DNA from 2 places in the Staphylococcus dromedarii genome. Region 2 is predicted to be linked to the other one. Evidence: riboswitches for the same ligand, from Rfam matches in the RefSeq annotation. Region 2 holds a riboswitch; the other holds the start of a gene.

Region 1 (11,437 bases), 200 kb from region 2:
CCATGCTAGCATCAATAGCTTTGTTGTATTGTGCCACGTTTTCTTTTAGTTGTTCTGATGAACTTGCACCAACAATAATAGAACCTAATGCATCAAATGATTTTAAATAATTAAACGTTAGCGCTGTTAATTCAGGTTCTAAATCGTGTAGTTGAGAAACTGTTTTTTTAAGTGTTTCAGCATCATATTCAAAAATACCATCTTTAAATTTTTGAGTGAGGGCTTTCTGATAATTCTGTGTCAGCAATCCTTTGAATACGGGACCACGTGCTAAAAGTTTTACACCGTGTTCGTGTACTTCATCAAGCAACATTTCTGGACGATTATCAATTAAATTAAATTGTGACATCAGCACTTCAATTTCACTATGTGCCAAGTAGTATCGAATGACATTTGGACGAATAGAAGACAGACCATAAGCTTTGACCAAGCCTTCTTGTTTTAATTCATCAAATGCACTGATTGTTTCATCAAGCGGATCATCAATCGTACCACCGTGTAACATATATAAGTCGAGTTGATCTAAACCAAGGCGTTGCAAGGAATGTTTAATATTTTCTTTAATATATTTTTTCGTTGGATTCCACGCCATTTCGCCATTTGGTTTTAATTCATTGCCTACTTTAGTTCCAATAACAATATCATCACGTTGTTGATATTGTTTTAATATATGACCAACAATTTTTTCATTTTCACCTTTATCATAGATATCTGCCGTATCGAAGTAAGTAATGCCAGATTCGAGTGCGGTTTCAACAATTTCTTGTGCTTGCTTCTCATTCGTTCCTAAACTCATACAACCTAAGCCTAATTCTGAGAGGGTTAGGCCACTTTTTAATGTATTTTTTTGCATGATGATTCTCCTTCCGATAAACTTTATATGTATCATCATATCAAAGAGTTTGTGCAAAATAAAAGGAGTGGCATTTATGAATTTTGAAGAAAAAACCATTGAGAAAGAATCCATTTATGAAGGGCGTATCATCCGTGTAGAAAAACACCTCGTATCATTGCCAAATGGAGAAACAGCAACACGTGAAGTTGTCAAACATAATGGAGCTGTTGCGATCTGTGCCATGACACCTGAAGGCAAAGTACTGCTTGTCAATCAATACCGTAAACCTTTAGAACATATGTTATTGGAAATACCCGCCGGAAAGCTTGAACCTGGAGAAGATCGAGAAGACGCTGCAAAACGTGAATTAGAAGAGGAGACAGGCTATCGTGCTCATTCACTTCAACATATTGGAGATGTCTATGGCACACCTGGATTTTCAAATGAACTGATTTCTATTTACTTTACTGATGATATTGAAAAGGGGGAAATGAATTTAGATGCTGATGAGTTTGTTGAACCTATTCAATATTCATTATCAGAGGTGGAAGAAGCGGTAAAAAATAGGAACGTCAATGATGCGAAGACTTTAATTGCATTTCAATATGCATTATTAGTTTATAATCATTCTAAATAGTCGCACATTATCAATTGCTTTTTTTCTCATTTACTGGTATTTTATAGTCATATAAACAATACTAATTTTAATTATCAGTAGAGGAGTGAAGCTGCCGTGGAAGAACGACTCAATCGCGTAAAGCAGCAATTGCAGCAGTCATCGTATAAGTTGACACCACAACGTGAAGCAACGGTACGTGTCCTTATCGAGAATGAGGCAGACCACCTCAGTGCAGAAGACGTTTATTTAAAAGTAAAAGAAAAAGCACCAGAGATTGGACTTGCAACAGTCTACCGTACATTAGAACTATTAGCAGATATTAAAGTGGTAGACAAGGTGAGTTTTGGAGATGGTGTGTCACGTTTTGACCTCCGCAAAGAAGGGTCTAAACATTTCCATCATCATTTAGTATGTATGGAATGTGGACGTGTAGATGAAATTGATGAAGATTTGCTACCACAAGTTGAAGAACGTGTTGAAAATGAATTTGAATTTAAAATTTTAGATCATCGCTTAACTTTCCATGGCATTTGTAAAACATGCCAACAAGAAGGAAAAGGATCTGAAGTATAGGAATCTATTAGAATTGAGGTCATAGTATGGAAGAGGTTCGTGATGAGTATTTACGGTTTATACAGCTTGAAAAAGGGTTGTCGAAAAATACAATTGCGGCATACAGACGTGATTTAAATCAGTATATCGAATATTTAAAGTCACAAAAGATTGCGCAACTGGATTTTGTCACGCGTGATGTGATACAGCAATGTTTTGCTGCAAAACATGATGAAGGACATTCGGCAAAATCCATTGCACGTTTTACCTCAACCATTCGTAGTTTTCATCAATTTGCACTCAGAGAACGCTATACTTCTCAAGATCCAACTGTTTTAATTACCACACCCAAATATGAACGTAAGTTGCCAGACGTTTTGTCCATTGATGAAGTAGACCAACTCTTATCATCTTTTGATTTAAATAAACTGAATGATTATCGTAACCGAACGATGCTCGAGTTACTCTATGCAACCGGCATGCGTGTTTCAGAACTGATCTTTGTAGAAACACAAGACATTAATTTGGTCATGGGCTTTGTTAAAGTATTTGGTAAAGGGAATAAAGAACGTATTATTCCACTGGGAGAAACAGTCATTCAATTTTTAACTCACTATTTACAAGAAGTACGTCCAAAGTTATTGAAAAAAACGGTGACGGATACGTTATTCCTTAATCTTCATGGTAAACCTCTTTCAAGACAAGGTGTCTGGAAAATAATTAAACAAGCTGGATTAAAAGCTGGATTAACGAAACGCTTAACACCGCATACATTGAGGCACTCATTTGCAACACACTTATTAGAAAATGGGGCAGACTTGCGTGCTGTTCAAGAAATGTTAGGTCATTCTGATATTTCAACGACCCAATTATATACACATGTATCAAGTACACAAATTAGAAAAATATATCAATCCTACCATCCTCGCGCTTAAGTTCAGGTTGGAAAGATTAAAAAGAGACTAGTATTCCAAGGGGGTATCTGTTCCCGACGAATACTAGTCTTTCTCTTTATTTTATGAGTGCCTTAGTTGATACGCCACTTCACGTGCACGGATAACTGAAGAACGATCACGATTACGGTGGTGATCTAAAATATCTGGTGTACTAACAATATCCTTACGCACCGTATAATCATGATATTGTGCTGTAAGTGTTTGAATCGTGTCATCCAAAAGCGGAAGTCGAATCGGTGTAAAAAGTTTTTCTAGGTTGATATCAGAAATTAATTGTTTTATCAGTTGACGAAATGCCATACCATCTATACCAAATTGTGTCATGACAGTATCTGAGTATTGGTTGAAAATATTTTCAGCTTTTCGATACGTACGCAACGCACCTCTAAAATTTCCTCGTCGGTAATGATAAGATGCAGTCGCAAATAAAATTAATCCCACAACAAAATCTTGTTTTTCATATTGATCTTGCGCTTTCCATGCTTCTTCTAGAATGTCATGACATAGAAAATAATGCTGTTGTGTATGAAATTGATAGTAATATTCTAATAGTGCATTTCGCATCTTATTCACTCCTAAATTTATTCCTGTTAGTAAACATGCTATAATATTTTTTGGTAAGATGCACCTAACATGCAAAATAGAGAGGCTTTCAAATGTATGAAGTAAAATTAGATGCCTTTAATGGCCCTTTAGATTTATTGCTCCATTTAATTCAACAATTTGAAATTGATATTTATGATATTCCCATGAATGCATTAACAGAACAATATATGCAGTATGTTCATGCCATGAAACAATTGGATATCAACGTTGCAAGCGAATATTTGGTCATGGCCTCAGAATTGTTGATGATTAAAAGTCAATTATTGCTTCCTGAACATTCATCCGATGAGATGGTGGAAGAAGATCCACGTGAGGCATTAGTAGGTAAACTGCTCGAATATCAAAACTATAAAGCATATGCAGAAATGTTGAATGAGAAAAGAGAAGCACGTAGTCACTACTACACCAAAACAGCGACTGATTTATCAAAATATGAGGTAAACGAACGAATACCTGAAGGAACACATATTGATCTAACGAAGCTAATTGTTGCTTACCAAAAGATGAAGCACCGAATTGCACTTAAAAAACCAAGAAGTGTAGAAATTCAAAAAGAAACCTTTACCATACAACAATCAACGGCACATATTTTCCAACAACTCGACAAACAACAAAAGATTACATTTTTTGATTTATTTACGTTCAACGAGTCGATTGAACATGTTGTCACACACTTTTTGGCACTATTAGAGATGGCAAAAACTGGTGTGATTCAGCTTCAACAAATTGAGGCATTTCATAATATTGAAATTACAAAAGGAGTTAACTATGGCACACAATCTTAATGCTGCAATTACTGCTTTGCTCTACACAGTTGGGGAAGATGGCATAGAAGCGGAACAACTATTAACCTCGTTAAATATAGATGAAGCAACGCTCAATGAAGCATTAAGTGCTTTAGAATTGCCGGGGTTAATGATTCAAAAATATGGAAACACCTATGTTTTAACAACGCAAAAGGATATGGAACCTTATATTGAGTCTCTCATCTTAAACAAGGTGTCTACTAACTTATCACAAGCGGCCATGGAAGTATTGGCCATTATTGCGTACAATCAGCCAGTAACGCGTAGTGATATTGAATTAATTCGCGGAATCGCATCGGATGGCCCTGTTAAAACACTTATTGCAAAAGGTTTGGTAGAACCACAACAGGATCCAGATGTGAGAGGTCAGCAACTCTACACAACAGATTTATTTTTAAATGTATTTGGATTGAAACAAATTGAAGAATTACCAACGACAGATGAAGAAACCGAAGAAATAGAATCGTTTTTCAGTAATCTTGTTAATCAGAAAGGACAAACAACAAATGAGTAAAGAATTAGAACGTTTACAAAAACGTATCGCAAATAGTGGATACACATCACGCCGAAAAGCAGAAACATTGATTCAAGAAGGAAAAGTTCAAGTGAATGGTGAAACCGTCACGGAACTAGGAACAAAAGTTCGCCCATCTGATGAAGTATCCGTAGAAGGGGTTCCTTTAGAACTAGAAGATAAATTATATATTTTATTTTATAAACCTACACAAGTGATTACAAGTGTCTCTGATGACCGCGGTAGAAAAGTGGTAACAGATTACTTTGATGACTTAGAAACACGTATTTACCCAGTTGGAAGATTGGACTATGATACATCAGGCTTATTGCTTTTAACAAATGATGGTGAGTTCACGAACCTTATGACACATCCAAAATACAAAATTCCTAAAACGTATATCGCTAAAATTGAAGGCTATATTTTAAGAGAGCAAGTGAAGGAATTAGAACGTGGCATTGTATTAGAAGATGGTAAAACACAACCTGCAAAAGTCAAAGTGAAAAAACAAAATAAAGAGAAAAATACATCTCTTGTTGAAATCACCATTACAGAAGGGCGTAACCGCCAAGTAAGACGTATGTTTGAACACTTTGGATTTAAAGTGAACAAATTATCTCGTGTGACGTTTGGTCCACTTGATTTGAAAGGGCTTGGTGCAGGAGAGGGTCGTGTGTTATCACCACATGAAGTGAAAACATTACGCCAACTTGCGCAAAGCAGTGCACAATAAATTATTTTTAATATTAAATAATTTATAAAATCCTTAATTGGAAGATCGAGCATAAAAGATGAGCACTGCCTTTCAATGACGAATTATAAATAAATGTATCATGCTTTCAAAGGGCTATATCAAATATGCTTTAACATCATATATGGATATAAATTTTTAATGCTTTTATGAACGTCACTAAACTGCACATTATTAAAAAATGCACTAACTTAATAAGATAGAAATACATTATATGAACATTTACCGCATCGTAATTAAAATATTATTTTTATAAAATAACCAATTAAAAAGATGTGTCTAAAAGTGGATTTTGCTGCGGTTTACATCGCTATTTTTGGTTGTCAAGAGCCCTTGACAGTATGGTATAATAGGCAATGACTTTTTTATTATGTAACATAAGTGGGAGGTATGTCTTGTGACTAAGGAAATATTAGTCGTTGATGATGAACACCGTATCAGAAAATTATTAAGGCTATTCCTTGAACGAGAGGGGTATGAGGTCGCAGAAGCGGATAATGGCTGTGAAGCATTTGAATTGGCAACAAAATATGATTATGCGTGTATCTTGTTAGACTTAATGTTACCAGAGATGGATGGGCTTGAAGTTGCAACGCGCCTTCGCGAAACAAAGGATACACCAATCATTATGTTGACAGCAAAAGGTGAAGAAAATAATCGTGTTGAAGGATTTGAGTCAGGTGCTGATGATTACATTGTAAAACCTTTCTCACCACGTGAAGTTGTGTTACGTTTGAAAGCATTGTTGCGACGTACACAGTCTGCAACTGCAGAGCAAAACGAACCACATGCGCGTGACATGATTGAATTTGAGCATCTTACAATAGATAATGATGCGCACAAAGTGTTAGCTGATGGCTCACCTGTTAACCTAACACCTAAGGAATATGAATTATTAATTTTCCTTGCCAAAACACCGAATAAAGTATTTGATCGTGAACAATTATTAAAAGAAGTTTGGCATTATGAATTTTATGGGGATTTACGTACTGTTGATACTCATGTTAAACGTTTGCGTGAAAAGTTAAATCGTGTATCATCTGAAGCAGCATTAATGATTCAAACGGTATGGGGCGTAGGATATAAATTTGAGGTTTCACAATCTGATGAAACGTCTAAATAGCGTCGTCGTAAAACTGTGGTTAACTATTATTTTAATAGTAACGACAGTTTTAATTTTATTAAGTGCTGCTTTAATCACATTTATTCAATATTATTTCACGCAAAAAACTGAAGAATCCTTATACAATGATGCCAAAAGTATCAGTACGGTTATTGAGAAAAGCAAAAATCGTCAATTGGCCATCAATCATAGTGAAATGCTGCTTGAAGGTAATAAAGGGGTTATCATTTTACCAGATTCAAACAACGCTTTCTTAAAAGACAAAGAAAAGAAAGAAATGTTAGCGTTTATTAAGCAAGATAAAGATCTTAATAATATCAAACTGACACAAAAAAAAGAAATCAAACATGTTTCTATTAAGGTGAATGATAAAAAACAAACCTATTTATTACTGGGGTATCCAACTATTGATCATAACGGTCAAAAATCTGTCATTTATATTTATGAAGATTTAAGAAGTATATCAGATACAAACAATGTGGTAGCAATTATTATCTTAATTACAGCAATCATCTTTTTAATTGTTACTACGATTTTTGCATTCTTCTTATCATCACGAATTACAAACCCTTTGAGATTATTTAAAGAACAAGCACAAGAAGTTGCGAAAGGTCATTATGATCAACAGGTACATGTGCAAACAAAAGATGAAATAGGTGAACTAGCGATTGCCTTCAATCAAATGAGCCATAATATTCAACATCATATTGATGATATTACAACGTCTAAAAATATTAGAGATACTTTAATCAATTCTATGGCACAAGGAGTGCTCGGTATTAATCATCAACGCGAAACCATATTATCCAACGAATTAGCTGATAATATGATTGGAGAAATGACTTCAGATGATATTTTACTTTTTGAAAAACAAATCAATGATACTTTCAAGAGCCAACAAACAGAATATCGGGAATATGAAATCAATCAAAAACATTATGCTGTTGTCATGAGTTATATTGATCAAATTCAAACCAATAAGCAAAGTGGCCTTGTTGCAATTATTCGTGATATGACAAAAGAACATCATATGGAGCAAATGAAAAAAGACTTTATAGCGAGTGTATCGCACGAACTTCGCACACCGATATCTTTGCTCCAAGGCTATACAGAGTCAATTGTTGATGGCATTGTCACAGAGCCTGAAGATATACATGAATTTCTCTTAATCGTATTAGACGAATCTAAAAGATTGAGTCGTCTGGTTAATGAGTTGTTAGATGTCGCAAAAATTGATGCTGAAGGGGTTAATATTACGAAAGAAGTACGGCCGATGTCTGAACTCATCCATAAAATGGGAACAAAATATCGTCAAATTGCTAATGAACTGTCATTAACGCTAGATTTTCAACAAGATGGCGTCATGAAAGATGAATGGCATTATGACTTCGACCGTATGGAGCAAGTACTTACAAACCTTGTAGATAATGCATCACGTTATACAAGTCCTGGTGACACAATTGCGATTCATGCAAAGGAAACACCTACAGAACATGTTTTAACGATTCATGATACAGGTGTCGGTATCTCACCAGAACATTTAGATAAAGTATTTGAACGTTTCTATAAAGTAGATGCTGCCCGTACTAGAGGTAAACAAGGGACTGGATTGGGTCTCTTTATTACAAGAATGATTATTGAAGCACATCGCGGATCGATTGATGTTAAAAGCGAAGTAGGAAAAGGGACTGCTTTTATAATCAAACTCCCAAAAAATAGTTAATCACTTAAAATTTAAACTTCTCGTCTATATGATTTTACACCTTTATTTAAACATATAGATGAGAGGTTTTATTTTATGCAGTGCGTAAGCAACACTGTTGTATTTATTAATTTCATTAGGTAAAATAATGCTAAATAAAATAATTGATTTATTCATCTTCGGGGTTGGGTGTAATTCCCTACCGGCAGTAAATTTAAAGCCTGCGACGGGGTTGAGATACATTAAATTTTGCACCAGGAAACTGATAAATAGTATCCTAAATGCTTTTGTCTCAATCTCTTGATCTAGTGAAATTCTAGAGCCGACAGTTAAAGTCTGGATGGGAGAAGATGGAGGTTTCTTTGTGCTGCGCAAATGCCTCCTATTCTAGAAGAATGAGAATCAGAAAAGGAGACATTTGAATTATGCAACAAACCAAACAAACAAGAAGATTAATCATCACGGGAATCCTGAGTGGTATTTCGGTCATTTTGATGTTTATCAAATTCCCATTACCGTTTTTACCACCGTATTTAACACTTGATTTTAGTGATGTACCTGCATTACTTGCGACATTTACTTTAGGTCCAATCGCCGGATTACTAGTTGAGTTTATTAAAAACTTATTAAACTTCTTTTTCTACCTTGGAGATCCAGTGGGACCATTAGCTAACTTCCTGGCTGGAGGTAGTTTACTACTTACTGCATATTATATTCATAGACAAAAGCCAACAACACGTGGCATGATTCTTGGATTGGCTTCAGGGACAATCGTCATGACAATTGTATTAAGTATTATGAATTACTTTGTACTTTTACCATTATATGGCATGATCATGAACTTATCTGACATTGCGACAAACTTGAAAGTCATTATTACAGCAGGAATTATTCCATTTAATATTATTAAAGGAATTGTCGTTTCATTATTATTCGTATTACTTTATAAACGACTTAAAAATGTTCTTAAAATATAAAAATAAGCAAACAAAGAGCGATGAGGAAATCACCGCTCTTTGTTTGCTTATCTATTTAAATTTAGCATAATGTAAGGTACAATACGCTTAAACTTATGTTATTCAAACTTTAATGCATCGCCATCAAAAGTCTCTTCTTCGACTTTGATAGAGTCAGTAGGGCAGCCTTCAAAAGCGTCCTCCAAGTCTTCATATAGTTCTTCTGGTACGGGCGTTGTGCCTTGGTTATCATCTAAAATAACATATGCAATTCCTTCATCATCATAGTCATAGATGTCCGGGGCAGCTGCACCACAAGCACCACATGCGATACAAGTATCCATATCAACAATTGTATACTTAGCCAATTTTTTCGCCTCCCTTTTCAAAGTGCCATACTAGCATTATAATTTCATTGTAGTTTGGATTTGTTTATTTTTCAATATATACGTTTTATTAATGAGGTTATCTATATGAAATCAATCATTTCTTATGCATATCAACATGCACATCCCTACAAAAATAAAAAAAGCATATATAATATTATCATAGGTAAAAAGACCCATCAAACCTTTTTTGATGCAACCTCTTTAAATCTCTTAAGCCTTTTTGGAAGTATTCCAAATTTAAGCTTCAAAGATTTTGAAAATATCACTGAATCAGAACACGATATGAACTTATTACTACCCACATCGTCATCTGTAACATACACCATGTTACAACATTCTTTTATAACATTGCAACTGCTGATTCAAACACTATCACAGGCACAACATCAAGAGATGCAGTTTATACCATTAACATCACAAACCGACATTCATCAGAGAGTGCGTTATATATATTTATACATTAAAAAGCAACAAAGAGAAGAAACAGTAAAGCTTGAAATCCATGAACTTTTTGACCAATTAAACAAAAAACATTCTCAAAGTATCGTACACTACTTTTTAACAGGTTATGATGAAACCATGTATACCATGCAGCAAGTGGCACAGATTAATAAAATAGATCATGACACTGTTTTTAAATTTTATTATCAAGACCTTATGTACATATATGAATTATTGTCAGATAAAGAACTTTTTCCTATTTTACACCATTGTTTATCATCATATTCACTTAGTCATACATTAGCACGAACAGAGTCTTTCCTTTTCCAAGGACTGACTGTCACGCAAATTGCAAACCGTATACATCTCACCGAAAATACGATACATGATCATATTTTAGAATTATTTATGCGTGGCCATTTGACAAAATATGAAGATTTTTTAACAGATGATATAGAATCATTTTTAATTTTCTATCAACAACAACCTTATCAACGGCTCCGTTTTTATAAAGAACATTTTGATCAGATGAGCTACTTTGAAATTAAACTTGCAATAGTTGGTTTATCGAAAGGAGCATTACATGCTTAAAGCTGCATTAAAACAGTATTTCGGTTTTTCACAGTTCAGAGAAGGACAAGAATCACTTATCCAAAGTATTTTAGAAGGTCATAACGCATTGGGAATATTACCCACAGGTAGTGGTAAAAGTTTATGTTATCAGCTCCCAACATACATTAAACAACAAACAACATTAATTATTTCTCCATTAATATCGTTAATGGATGATCAAGTAATGCAAATGAAAATGAAAGGGGAACGTCGTGTCGTTGCAATTCATTCAGGGATGTCTTCAGATGAACGACGTATGGCATATCAACAACTTGATGATGCTTTATTTATATTTGTAAGTCCTGAATTCATATTACAACCACATCATTTATCACGTTTTCAAAATATACAATTAGGACTCATTGTACTCGATGAAGTTCATTGTTTATCTGAGTGGGGATTTGACTTCCGTCCTCACTATGCACTCATTCGAAAGGTAACTGATTTATATCAGTATATCCCTATATTAGCTTTGACAGCGACAGCCACGAAACATTTACAAGCCGATATCGAATTTGTCACGAAAAGATCTTTTAAGTTATTACAATCTGAAATGGATCGCCCAAATATATCTT
Region 2 (11,437 bases):
TGCTTTAGATGAAGACCCAATTAAGACAGGTGCAGAGTACGCCAAGAAACAAGGTTGGGATACACCTGAAAAGGCTATTGATGGTGGTGCGAAGTTTATTCATGACCATTACTTATCGCATGAAGATCAAAATACATTATATAGTATGAGATGGAATCCTAAAGATCCTGGGGAACATCAATATGCCACAGATATCAATTGGGCAAAAAGTAATGCAACGATTATCGCTGATTTCTATAAAGATTTAAAAACAGAAGGTAAATATTTTAACTGGTATGTTTATAAAGGCGATACGAAACATCAAGATGGAAAAAATTATTAACATAAACAAAGCACAATAGAGCGACTAACGCTTTATTGTGCTTTGTTTTTACGTCCGAGTGTGAAAAAAAGAATGACTGTTGAAATTGCAACTTTCATTAAAAATTTAAACATGAAAACACCTCGCAGTTTAGATTTTTAAGTTTAAATTTGTTTGAATCATATAGAGGTTAAAGTTTTATAGATGTCCTTTTAATCATTATAACATGACAACAAATATGATCATATTGAAGGAATAAATTTAAAAGGTTATGTACAATTTTGTTTGAATTAGGGTATAAATGAATGAAATGAAATTTTGAAGGTGATGAAATATGAAAGTAGCAATTATTGGGATGGGCACGGCAGGTGTCAGTGTTTTGAGACAACTTGTCAAAAACGAAAAATTTGAGCAATTGGAAATTGACATCTTTGATAATACAAAAAATATGGGACAAGGGGAACCGTTCCAAAATGATAGCGATGATTTACTGATTAATGTACCAGCAGATATGTTGTCACTCAATATAGATAACATAAAAGAATTTCATGAGTGGTATGATACGCAGAAGGATTTTGACTATGATGATGCAGAATATTTACCACGTTTTGTATTTGGTCATTATATGAAGAGTTACTTAGATAAATATATCAATCATTATAATAATATTCGTGTGATTCCTCATGAAGTGACAAAAATCGGTATTGTTGAGCAATCGAGACATATTCATGCTAAAAAGATCATTGTCAGTGCAGGACAAAAAGATAAGTTTACAGCTACATATGATTATGTTTTTCTTACAATTGGAACGCTATCATATCATGATCCATATCAGTTAAAAGGATTACCACGTTATATCCATGAACCCTATCCAGCCAACCACACATTAGATGAAGTATCAGAACACGATAAAGTTGCTGTGATTGGAACAGGTCTTGCCAGTTTAGATGTCATTCGATATGTGTTAAATCATCATAATCAATCGCTAACACTAGCAAGTAGAGGTGGAAAGTTACCAAGCGTTCGGGGAGAAATGGTGCCTATTACATTACAATTTTTAACTAAATCAGCATTTGATGAAATAAAATCAGAAAATATGGGTGTCGTTCCCTTACAAAAGGCCATCGAACTCGTTCATCAGGAATGTGAATTATTAGATATTCCACTCTCATCTTTACTGGATCGCAGAACAGGGGATGTTGTAGAAGACTTAAGTTATGATTTGTCTCACGCCGAATCATTAGGCCGCTTACAAAGCTTTTTGATGACGCTGAAAGACAATATGAACTGGATTTGGAATAGTTTCACCTATGAGGATCAGATGTTATTTCTAGATCGATATCATCACTACTTCAAAGAAAATATGAATCCCATGCCGAGAGATACAGCGCAGTTTATTATAGAAGCAATAGAGAATAAAAAGCTTAAAATTTATTCGGGTTTAGAAAAAGTAGAAAATATAGACGGAAGATATCAATTAGCATTTGAAGATAAACAGCATAATACAGTTGTAGATGTTGTCATCAATGCGACAGGGCCGAAAACAAAACTGGATCAATTGGATGCGTCAGATGGATTGTTACTTGATATGGCAGATAAGCATATTGTGCAAGCACATCCAACAGGAGGGATTCAAATTGTGCCAGAAACAAATGAAGTAATTAGCCCAAGATATGGAACTTTATCAAATCTACGTGCATTTGGACAAATGACAAATGGTGTTAATTTTGAACGTAATGGGGTTACAATGATTGTACAACAAGTAGTCAATAGCGTGAAACAGCTTTATTCAGAATTAGAACAATGCCAAGAAACGGTATAAACGTTTATGGCTATTATAGTGAATAAATGTCAGTATTTAAGGAGCAGAATATTCAATAGAATCCCAAATATTCTTTTTTCAACTTTGTGGTGTCGCTGTTCAAGGCGCAAGATTTTCGACAGAACACCACAATTTATTAAAAAAAATGGCTTGTGTTCCGCTTAAGCCCAAAGCGCACCACTTACAACCTCATGATATCAGTATTTGACAAATAGCATTCTCGTCAGAATGTTGCAATGAGACAAAATCAAAAAACGATTTTACTTCATTGCTTCGATACTGCTCAAATTCTAAACGCTTTTCTTACTACCTCTATATTATAAAATTTAGTTGCAAATCGATTGTCAAGATTCTTAAAATGCGTTAAGCTATATTCGAACAGTGGCCATGTTGAATACATTTCACGCTTTGTTTGATACATATCGTAAGTGTAAGAAAACATTGATTTTAATAACCACTGTGTCGTATCTTGAATCTCAAACAATTTCATAATGATATTCTTTCGGGGCTGGGTGGAAATCCCAACCGGCAGTAATTTAAGCCTGCGACCTGTAGTGAACGATGATACGTTGACTATGGCTGATCTAGTGAGAATCTAGAGCCGACAGTAAAAGTCTGGATGGGAGGAAGAATAATCAGTAGACCATGACATGCTATACTTTGTGTAAAATAACATAAAGCTATTGCTTATTTTGTGATGGAAAAATTACTGAATTTATCTGCTTTGTACTTTAAGCAGTATAAGATAAAACCAACCACTCGAAACCAACAATCGGGTGGTTTTTTGTTTAGATTTGAGGTGATCCAAATAAATAACTATTTAGAACATGCAATTCGTTTAGCTGAAATGGTAGAAGGACAAACAGGTGTTAATCCACCAGTAGGTGCTGTTGTCGTAAAAGATGGTCGTATTATTGGCATGGGTGCGCATCTTCAAAAAGGTGACAAGCATGCTGAAATTCAAGCAATTGATATGGCGGGTGAACAAAATGTGAGTGGTGCAACAATTTATGTTTCATTAGAACCATGTTCACACTTTGGTGCAACACCACCCTGTGCGCAAAAGATTATCGAAACAGGCATACAAAAAGTTGTTTATGCTGCGAGAGATATCACACTTCCAGCAACAGGACATGAGATGATGTCAGAAAAAGGGATCGAGGTGCAATATGTGCCACACCCACTTGCCGAAGACTTATATGCACCATTTTTTGCATCTAAGACATCTGAAGTCCCTATTGTCACTGTGAAAGTCAGTGCAAGTATGGATGGCAAACAAGCAACGGATGATCAAGAAAGCCAGTGGATTACGTCTAAAGCTGTGAAAGAAGATGTCTTTCAATTACGGCATATGCACGATGCAATTATTACTGGAAACGGAACATTAGAAGCGGATAATCCGAGTCTCACAGTACGTATCCCTGAAGGACGTCATCCTGCACGTATTATCATGACGCATTCTGGTCATATTAACTGGGATGCCGCAATATTTCATGATCAACTTGCACCTGTCTATATTTATACAGATAATCGTGCATTGACGACATCTTTAGCACATGTCCAAATTATTTATCTACCAACAACTGACGTAAAGAGTGTATTACAAGATTTATATAAAAGAGGTTTTGGTCGTGTATTAGTTGAAGCTGGGCCAAAGCTGACTTCACAATTTTTAGCTTCTGAATTTATTTCAACCTTCATCCTTTATTTAGCCCCGAAAATAATAGGTGGTCGAGGGAAATACCAATATTTTCAAACAGATGGTGTGACACCACTTGACCAACTTACAAATTTTGAAATTGTCCATTCTGAAATGATAGATACTGACATGAAATTACAAATGAAAAGGAAATGATGTCATGTTTACAGGTATCGTTGAAGAAATTGGAACCATTCAATCAATCAAAAAGCAAAACCCCACAACTGAACTAACAATTCAATGCGAGAAAATATTAAGTGATATGCATATTGGTGATTCTATAAGTGTCAATGGTACTTGTTTAACCGTTGTAAGATTTGATGCTACATCGTTTACAGTTCAAGTCATAACAGGTACTGAAAATAAAACATATTTAGGGACACTGTCCACAGGTCAACCGGTCAATCTTGAACGTGCTTTATTAGCGACAGGTCGTTTAGGGGGCCATTTTGTACAAGGACATGTTGATGACAAAGGGACAATCCTGAATATTAAGCAATCTCAAAATGAATGGATCTATACGATTAAAGCACCGGATCATATTTTGAAGCAGATGATACCACAAGGCGCTATTGCTGTAGATGGTGTTAGCTTAACAGTATTCAAAAAAGGAACAACAAGTTTTGATATTCATTTAATACCGGAGACACGAAAGGCAACCATTTTGTCAATGAAACGACAAGGAGATCCCGTACATTTAGAAACAGATATGTTATTTAAATATGTTGAAAATATTACTCGTCAAAATAACGGTGTATCAATGGATAGCTTATTACGTGCAGGTTTTTAACAGCATAGAGAATCCAAGGAGGACATATTATGCAATTTGATAAAATAGAAGACGCATTGATTGCTTTAAAAAAAGGTGAATCGATTATTGTATGTGATGATGATGATAGAGAAAATGAAGGTGACTTACTCGCTATTACTGAATGGATGAATGACGACACGATTAATTTTATGGCACGTTATGGCCGTGGTCTTATTTGTACCCCAATTGATCGGTCGATTGCAGAACAAGTGGGTATCGATCCAATGGTACAAAATAATACGGATCCACATTCTACCGCATTTACAGTAAGCATTGACCATGTGGCATCAACGACAGGTATCAGTGCATTTGAGCGTACACATACTGTAAGAGCGTTAATTGATGAAAATTCAACGTCGGCAACGTTTAACCGTCCGGGTCATATTTTCCCGCTTATTGCACATGAAAAAGGTGTGTTAGGTCGTCGGGGTCATACAGAAGCAGCAGTTGAACTCGCAAAATTGACTGGAGCAAAACCGGCGGGTGTCATTTGTGAAATCATGAATGAAGACGGTACGATGGCTAGAGGTGATGATTTACTATTATTTAAGCAACAGCATGGTTTATGCATGATTAATATTGAAGATTTAGTCACATATATCAAAACAACGCAGTCATTGATTTCAAAAGAAGCAAAGGTGGAATTACCAACACGCTATGGCACATTTGACATGTATGGTTTTACATCTAAGATTGATGGTTCAGAACTGATTGCGATTGTTAATGGTGAGATACATGATGAGATGAATGTACGTATCCACTCTGCTTGTGCGACAGGCGATATTTTTCACAGTGCCCGCTGTGATTGTGGTGAACAATTAGAATTTGCTATGTCATATATTAATGAAAATGGGGGTATGATTATCTATTTACCTCAAGAAGGTCGTGGCATTGGCTTAATGAATAAACTCAAAGCGTATGAATTGATTGAACAAGGTCATGACACAGTTTCAGCAAATGAAGCATTAGGTTTTGCACCAGACATGCGTGATTATGATAATGCAGCACAAATTTTAAAATATTTTGGCATACAATCAGTGAACCTAATGACAAATAATCCAGAGAAATTTGAAGGCTTAGATCATTATGGTATATCAATGGCTACGCGTATTCCTGTTATTACTGAGACAAATGAACATAACCATGACTATATGCAAGTTAAAAAAAATCAAATGAGACATTTAATATAATTGGAGGAATTAATGATGAACTTTGAAGGACAATTAGTTGGACAAGGATTAAAAATTGGTATTGTGGTAAGCCGCTTTAATGATTTTATTACAGGACGTTTATTAGATGGTGCTTTAGATGCACTGAAACGTCATCAAGTGGATGAGAATGATATCGATGTTGCCTATGTACCAGGTGCTTTTGAATTACCCATTGTTGCCAAAAAAATGGCGCAATCTGATAAATATGATGCAGTGATCACATTAGGCTGTGTCATTCGTGGTGCAACAACACATTATGACTATGTATGTAATGAAGCGGCAAAAGGTATTGCAAAAGCAAGTGATGATACAGGCATTCCAGTTATCTTCGGCGTATTAACAACAGAAAATATCGAACAAGCAATTGAACGTGCAGGTACTAAAGCAGGTAATAAAGGTGCGGAAGTCGCAGTAGGTGCAATTGAAATGGCGAACTTACTAAAAGCAATTGGATAATGAAAAAAGTAATCCCCTTGAAGCATGAAAACTTCAAGGGGATTTTAACGTAAAATTATTTTTTGTTACCTCTACCTAAAAGTAATGCTGTTAAACCTAATGCAGCCACAACGAAAAGTGGTTTTGGTTTTACGAATTCTTTGAAGGCAAGTGCTAAGTTTTGAGGACGTTCAGCAAGACGTCTCATAAAGTAGCCGAACCAGTCATCACCGTATGGTACATAAATAGTGAAGTTGTAACCTTCTTTAGCGATTGATTCTGCAAGCTCAGAACGGAAGCCATATAACATTTGGAATTCAAACTTAGATTTATCAATATTATGTTTTTCAACAAATGCTTTTACGTGATTAATGACGTTGTGGTCATGTGTTGCAATAGATGTAAAGTTTTTGGCATTTAATAAGCGTTTTTCAATAAGACGAATATAATTAGCATCAATTTCTTCACGTGTTTGGTAAGCAATGTGTGAAGATTCTTTATAGGCACCCTTAACTAAACGTAATCGCAAGTCAGGATATTTATCAATGAGTTCGTCAGCTTTGAATAAATATGCTTGAATCACTGTACCTACATTTGAAAATTCAGATTTTAATTGGTCAAGTGTATGCGTAATATCTGATAGACTATCATATTTTTCAGTATCAAAATTAATATGCATTTGATCGTATTCAGCTGCTTGTTTCACGATTTCATAAGCATTATCATAAGCAAGCTGTTGATCAAACTCAGCACCTAATTGACTTAACTTAATAGATACATGTGCATCTAATCCATTTTTATGTATCGCTGACATAATTTTTAAAATATCGTCTTTCGCAGCGATTGCTTCTTGTTTTGAGTTAACAAATTCTCCCAAGTTATCTACAGTTGCTGCAATATTTTTTTTGTTCAGACGACGAATTGTCTTCACCACATCGTCAATCGTATTACCAGCTACTACCTTATTAGCACCTAAAGAAGGTCCTACCTTTTTAGCTGATGCATTGAGAAAAGCATTATTTGATAATGCGATGAAAAAATCTTTGAATAAGCTCATTTCTATTCCTCCCATTACTTTGTTTTGCTAATTAATAATAGTGTATCACGAACAATAATGTGATGAAAACGTTTTTATAATGAATTTTTACAACAAAATAGTTCAAGCGCAAATATGGCGGGTAATTAATTTTTTTATAAAGTGATTTGCGAAATTAAATAATCGTATTTTTTGTAGGTAAGATTTGGTTTTATTAGCATTTCTATGATTGTACAAGCTATAATGAAATGTAAAGTGTTAAGTAAGAAAGGTTAGATATGATATGTGGAAATGGGAAACAGTTAGTGAAGTAAAAGGTGTCGTTGTGATTGTTCACAATATTTTAGAACATACAGGACGATATGCATATGTGATTACACACTTAAGAAGAAACGGTTATCACGTGATTATGGGTGACTTACCAGGTCAAGGTCAAACATCACGAATGAATAAAGGACAAGTTGAAAGTTTTGAATTATATCATGAATCAGTTTTAGAGTGGCTGAAAATTGCTGAAGGCTACAATCTTCCTATATTTATGATTGGCGTAGGTTTGGGTGGTTTAATATCTATGAATTTACTTGAAAAAGTAGAATTAGATATTGAAGGGCTTGTATTAATTTCTCCACTTTTAGCATTTCAAAATAATGCACGCACACGTAAAAATATTTTAGCTTCAAATGTTGGTGACGTATCGAAGTCAGCGAAATTTGATTTAGGGTTTGATGTAACGGATTTAACATCAAATAAAGAAGTACAAGAAGAAACATTAAATGATGCCTTGATGCTGAAAAAAGTGAGTTATCATTGGTACCAAGAAGTCATTAAAAATATGAAAGAAACAACAGATCATATTAAAGAAATGAAAACTGTCCCACTTTGCTTGATGTACGGAACTGAGGATCGTGTGACTGATATTCATGTGACACGTCAAATCGTATCTGTGTGCGATCATGAAGAATTATACTTTAAGGCATGGCAAGGTCTTGCGCATGAAGTCCATAATGAACCAGAACGTGAAGCGGTGATGCGCTATATTTTGAGCTTTTTAAACAATCGTGTGTTTACTGCAGGATTTGTAGTAGAAGATGAAAATACATTGACATAAGTTTTAATAATAAAGAAATAGTGCTAACGCTAGATAGTTTTATAAAACGATAGGTAAATGCTAATGTTAAATCGATTTTTTCAGGAGTTTTAAGTTATAAATTAATTACTGGAACTATTGGTACTGATGGAATTATAATTCGAATTTGAGGTGAAACAATATTTAAAAAAAACTTTGAGTTTAGTCTTAAACTCTCAATTAATATTTATTACACTCAATGTTATAATATCTTTAGTATACTACTTATTTGAATATATAATAGGCGCTGAGATTACTTGGTTATCTATTATACTTAATATTTTACTTTTTATCATCTTGAAAAGTTTAATTTTATATAGAAATAGTAGAGTTGTATTTACTTTTTCTATATTATATTCAATATTAGTGAGTATGATTTACTTTTTATTGAATATAATTATAAATATAAAATAGAGGAGGAATAACTTTGACATTTGGAAACTATCAAATAGACTCATTTTGGTTGGTAATGATATTAGGTTTTTTAATTGGATCAATTTTCCTACCTATTTTATTACCAGTTGTAATTGGGTTATTAATATTTGGTTTAGAAAAAAAAGAGTTGAACTTTAATATTTAACGTTTTTCTTGTAAATATCTACTAATTTCAACAATTAAGTGACACTACTATTTTAAAATTATTTATGAATATTTGATTCTGCTTGAACTTCAAGTTGAAGCGTGATAAATTATATATGTGAAATGCTTCACATATATTTCGAGATTAATAATTTTAAAATAGATAGATTGGAGAGAATCTTCATGGCGAAAAAAGGTAATAAAGTAGTATTAGTAGGGAACGGTGCAGTAGGTGCAAGCTATGCATTCACAATGGTGAGTCAAGGTGTAGCAGACGAATTAGTAATTATTGATATTAACGAAGACAAAGTACTTGGTGATGTACTTGACTTAAGTCACGGGGCACCTTATGCAATGTCTCCTGTAAAAGTTAAAGCGGGCCAATACTCTGACTGTGGCGATGCAGATTTAATTGTCATCTGTGCTGGTGCACCACAAAAAGTTGGTGAAACACGTTTAGACTTAGTTGAAAAGAACGCTAAAATTTATAAAGGTATCATCACACCAATTATGGAAAGTGGATTTGACGGTATCTTCTTAATTGCTGCAAATCCAGTAGACGTTTTAACTTACGTTACTTTAAAATACTCAGGTTTACCAAAACACAAAGTCATTGGTTCAGGTACAATCTTAGATACAGCACGTTTCAAACACTTATTAAGTGAAGTATTCGATGTTGCACCATCAAGTGTACACGCAAATATTATTGGTGAGCATGGTGACTCAGAAGTACCAGTATGGTCAAGTGCAACAATCGCAGGTCAACCACTATATGATTTATTAAAAAATGATCCAGAAAAAGAACATCTTATTGAAGATATCTATGTAAATACACGTGACGCAGCTTACGATATCATTAAAGCAAAAGGTGCTACTTACTATGGTGTAGCAATGGGCTTAATGCATATTTCTAAAGCAATTTTACGTAACCAAAATGTAGTATTAACTGTTTCTAGTTACTTAGAAGGTGAGTACGGTGTAGAAGGTGTTTATACTGGTGTGCCAACTGTTGTTAATGGAGAAGGTGCAGTTCGTATTATCGAAACACCATTAAATGAAGAAGAACAAGCTAAATTTGAAAAATCTTCTAAGATTCTTAAAGATATGCAAGATTCAATTAGCCACTTATTCTAATAGTGACACGATTGAAAGGCACACTCCTATATTGGGTGTGTCTTTTTTTATTTAAATGAGTGTTTTTTGAAATATATTATAATGATGATTGACTGTGAATGTAAGTGTAAAAACAACTTAAAATATACAAAAGAACTCTAGGTGTATTTTTGATGTTACATCATACAATTTAAAAATAAATTTTAAATTGAACTATGTTATTTTGTTTTGATGAAAATTTGACGGGTATATAATTAGTGATGAATATGTATTGTAGATGGGAGAATTATTGATGGAAGACAGTAAAGTAGAACAAAAAAGTGGGATTAAAGCTCTATTTTCATTGCAATCCGAAATTGAATCAGTTTTTGTTACTATCGCAGAAAAATACGAATTAACTAAGGAAGAGTTGCTCATACTATTAACGCTATGGGAAAAAGGTGGTATGACACTTAAAGAGATGGATCAGTTTGTGCCAATAAAGTCTTATAAACGCTCAAAAACATATAATCACCTTGTTAATATGAAATGGATTTACAAAGAGCGACCAGTCAATGATGAACGTACGGTGTTGATATATTACAATGAAGACATGCGTGATAAGCAGCATGAACTTGTAACGGATATTGCAACTGAAATTAAGCAACATAAAATGAAAATGAGCCAAAGTTTTAAAAAAGTATTGGATATGGCGCAAGTCTAACTATTCCCATAAGGGTCTAACCATTTCAATCAGATAAAAAACTGGTGAGATCTATAAACAGATCTCACCAGTTTTTTATCTTTTTTCAATTGCAACAATATAAGGCGGGTTATTTTGTTGGTTAAGAAACCCGTATTGTAAAATATGTGCTTGCTGTTGATCGAAGTTTTTCAAATACTTAAGCAGATGATCACTTTCTATTTTGCCTTCAGGATGACCTGGATAAACCACTAAAACAATGATACCTTCTTGTCTTAGATGTTCAAAAATACGTGTAATGGCTAAAATAGTCGTTTCAGGCTGTGTGACAACGGATTTGTCACCTTTAGGTAAATACCCCAAATTAAAAATCGCGGCATCCAATTTTTCAAGGTGATCGGGGTGGATATGGTCAATAATGTGCTCATGACCTGTTTGAATTAGTGATACCTGTTTATAATCAGCTATTTTTTCTTTTGTTGCATCGATGGCAGCTTGTTGAATATCACAACCATATACCTGTCCTTCAGGTACTGACTGTGCTAAAAATAAAGTGTCATGACCATTTCCACAAGTTGCATCAATCACGGTACTATCACTTTTAATATGTGTGGTGATGAGC

Evidence for each region. Region 2 has a riboswitch for FMN ahead of ribD (bifunctional diaminohydroxyphosphoribosylaminopyrimidine deaminase/5-amino-6-(5-phosphoribosylamino)uracil reductase RibD). Riboswitches for the same ligand answer to the same signal wherever they lie in the genome.
Region 1: it holds a riboswitch for FMN, as region 2 does, so the genes downstream of both, MUA88_RS06010 (ECF transporter S component) here and ribD (bifunctional diaminohydroxyphosphoribosylaminopyrimidine deaminase/5-amino-6-(5-phosphoribosylamino)uracil reductase RibD) in region 2, are expected to answer to the same signal.

The regions. Positions count from the first base shown of each region.
Region 1 is NZ_CP094718.1:1,216,174-1,227,610, forward strand. It holds gene MUA88_RS05960 (aldo/keto reductase) at 1-853, opposite strand, end outside; gene MUA88_RS05965 (NUDIX domain-containing protein) at 930-1,472, shown strand; gene fur (ferric iron uptake transcriptional regulator) at 1,569-2,027, shown strand; gene xerD (site-specific tyrosine recombinase XerD) at 2,054-2,941, shown strand; gene MUA88_RS05980 (DUF309 domain-containing protein) at 3,023-3,526, opposite strand; gene MUA88_RS05985 (segregation and condensation protein A) at 3,619-4,353, shown strand; gene scpB (SMC-Scp complex subunit ScpB) at 4,337-4,888, shown strand; gene MUA88_RS05995 (pseudouridine synthase) at 4,881-5,621, shown strand; gene MUA88_RS06000 (response regulator) at 6,037-6,762, shown strand; gene MUA88_RS06005 (ATP-binding protein) at 6,746-8,485, shown strand; FMN riboswitch at 8,636-8,820, shown strand; gene MUA88_RS06010 (ECF transporter S component) at 8,890-9,441, shown strand; gene MUA88_RS06015 (ferredoxin) at 9,540-9,788, opposite strand; gene MUA88_RS06020 (helix-turn-helix domain-containing protein) at 9,894-10,841, shown strand; gene MUA88_RS06025 (RecQ family ATP-dependent DNA helicase) at 10,834-11,437, shown strand, end outside.
Region 2 is NZ_CP094718.1:1,419,039-1,430,475, reverse strand. It holds gene sagB (peptidoglycan release complex glucosaminidase SagB) at 1-322, shown strand, start outside; gene MUA88_RS06955 (FAD/NAD(P)-binding protein) at 636-2,123, shown strand; FMN riboswitch at 2,618-2,758, shown strand; gene ribD (bifunctional diaminohydroxyphosphoribosylaminopyrimidine deaminase/5-amino-6-(5-phosphoribosylamino)uracil reductase RibD) at 2,932-3,978, shown strand; gene MUA88_RS06945 (riboflavin synthase) at 3,983-4,612, shown strand; gene ribB (3,4-dihydroxy-2-butanone-4-phosphate synthase) at 4,642-5,823, shown strand; gene ribH (6,7-dimethyl-8-ribityllumazine synthase) at 5,839-6,300, shown strand; gene MUA88_RS06930 (proline dehydrogenase family protein) at 6,356-7,336, opposite strand; gene MUA88_RS06925 (alpha/beta fold hydrolase) at 7,599-8,423, shown strand; gene MUA88_RS06920 (hypothetical protein) at 8,869-9,021, shown strand; gene MUA88_RS06915 (L-lactate dehydrogenase) at 9,204-10,154, shown strand; gene MUA88_RS06910 (transcriptional regulator, SarA/Rot family) at 10,426-10,836, shown strand; gene mnmM (tRNA 5-(aminomethyl)-2-thiouridylate-methyltransferase MnmM) at 10,912-11,437, opposite strand, start outside.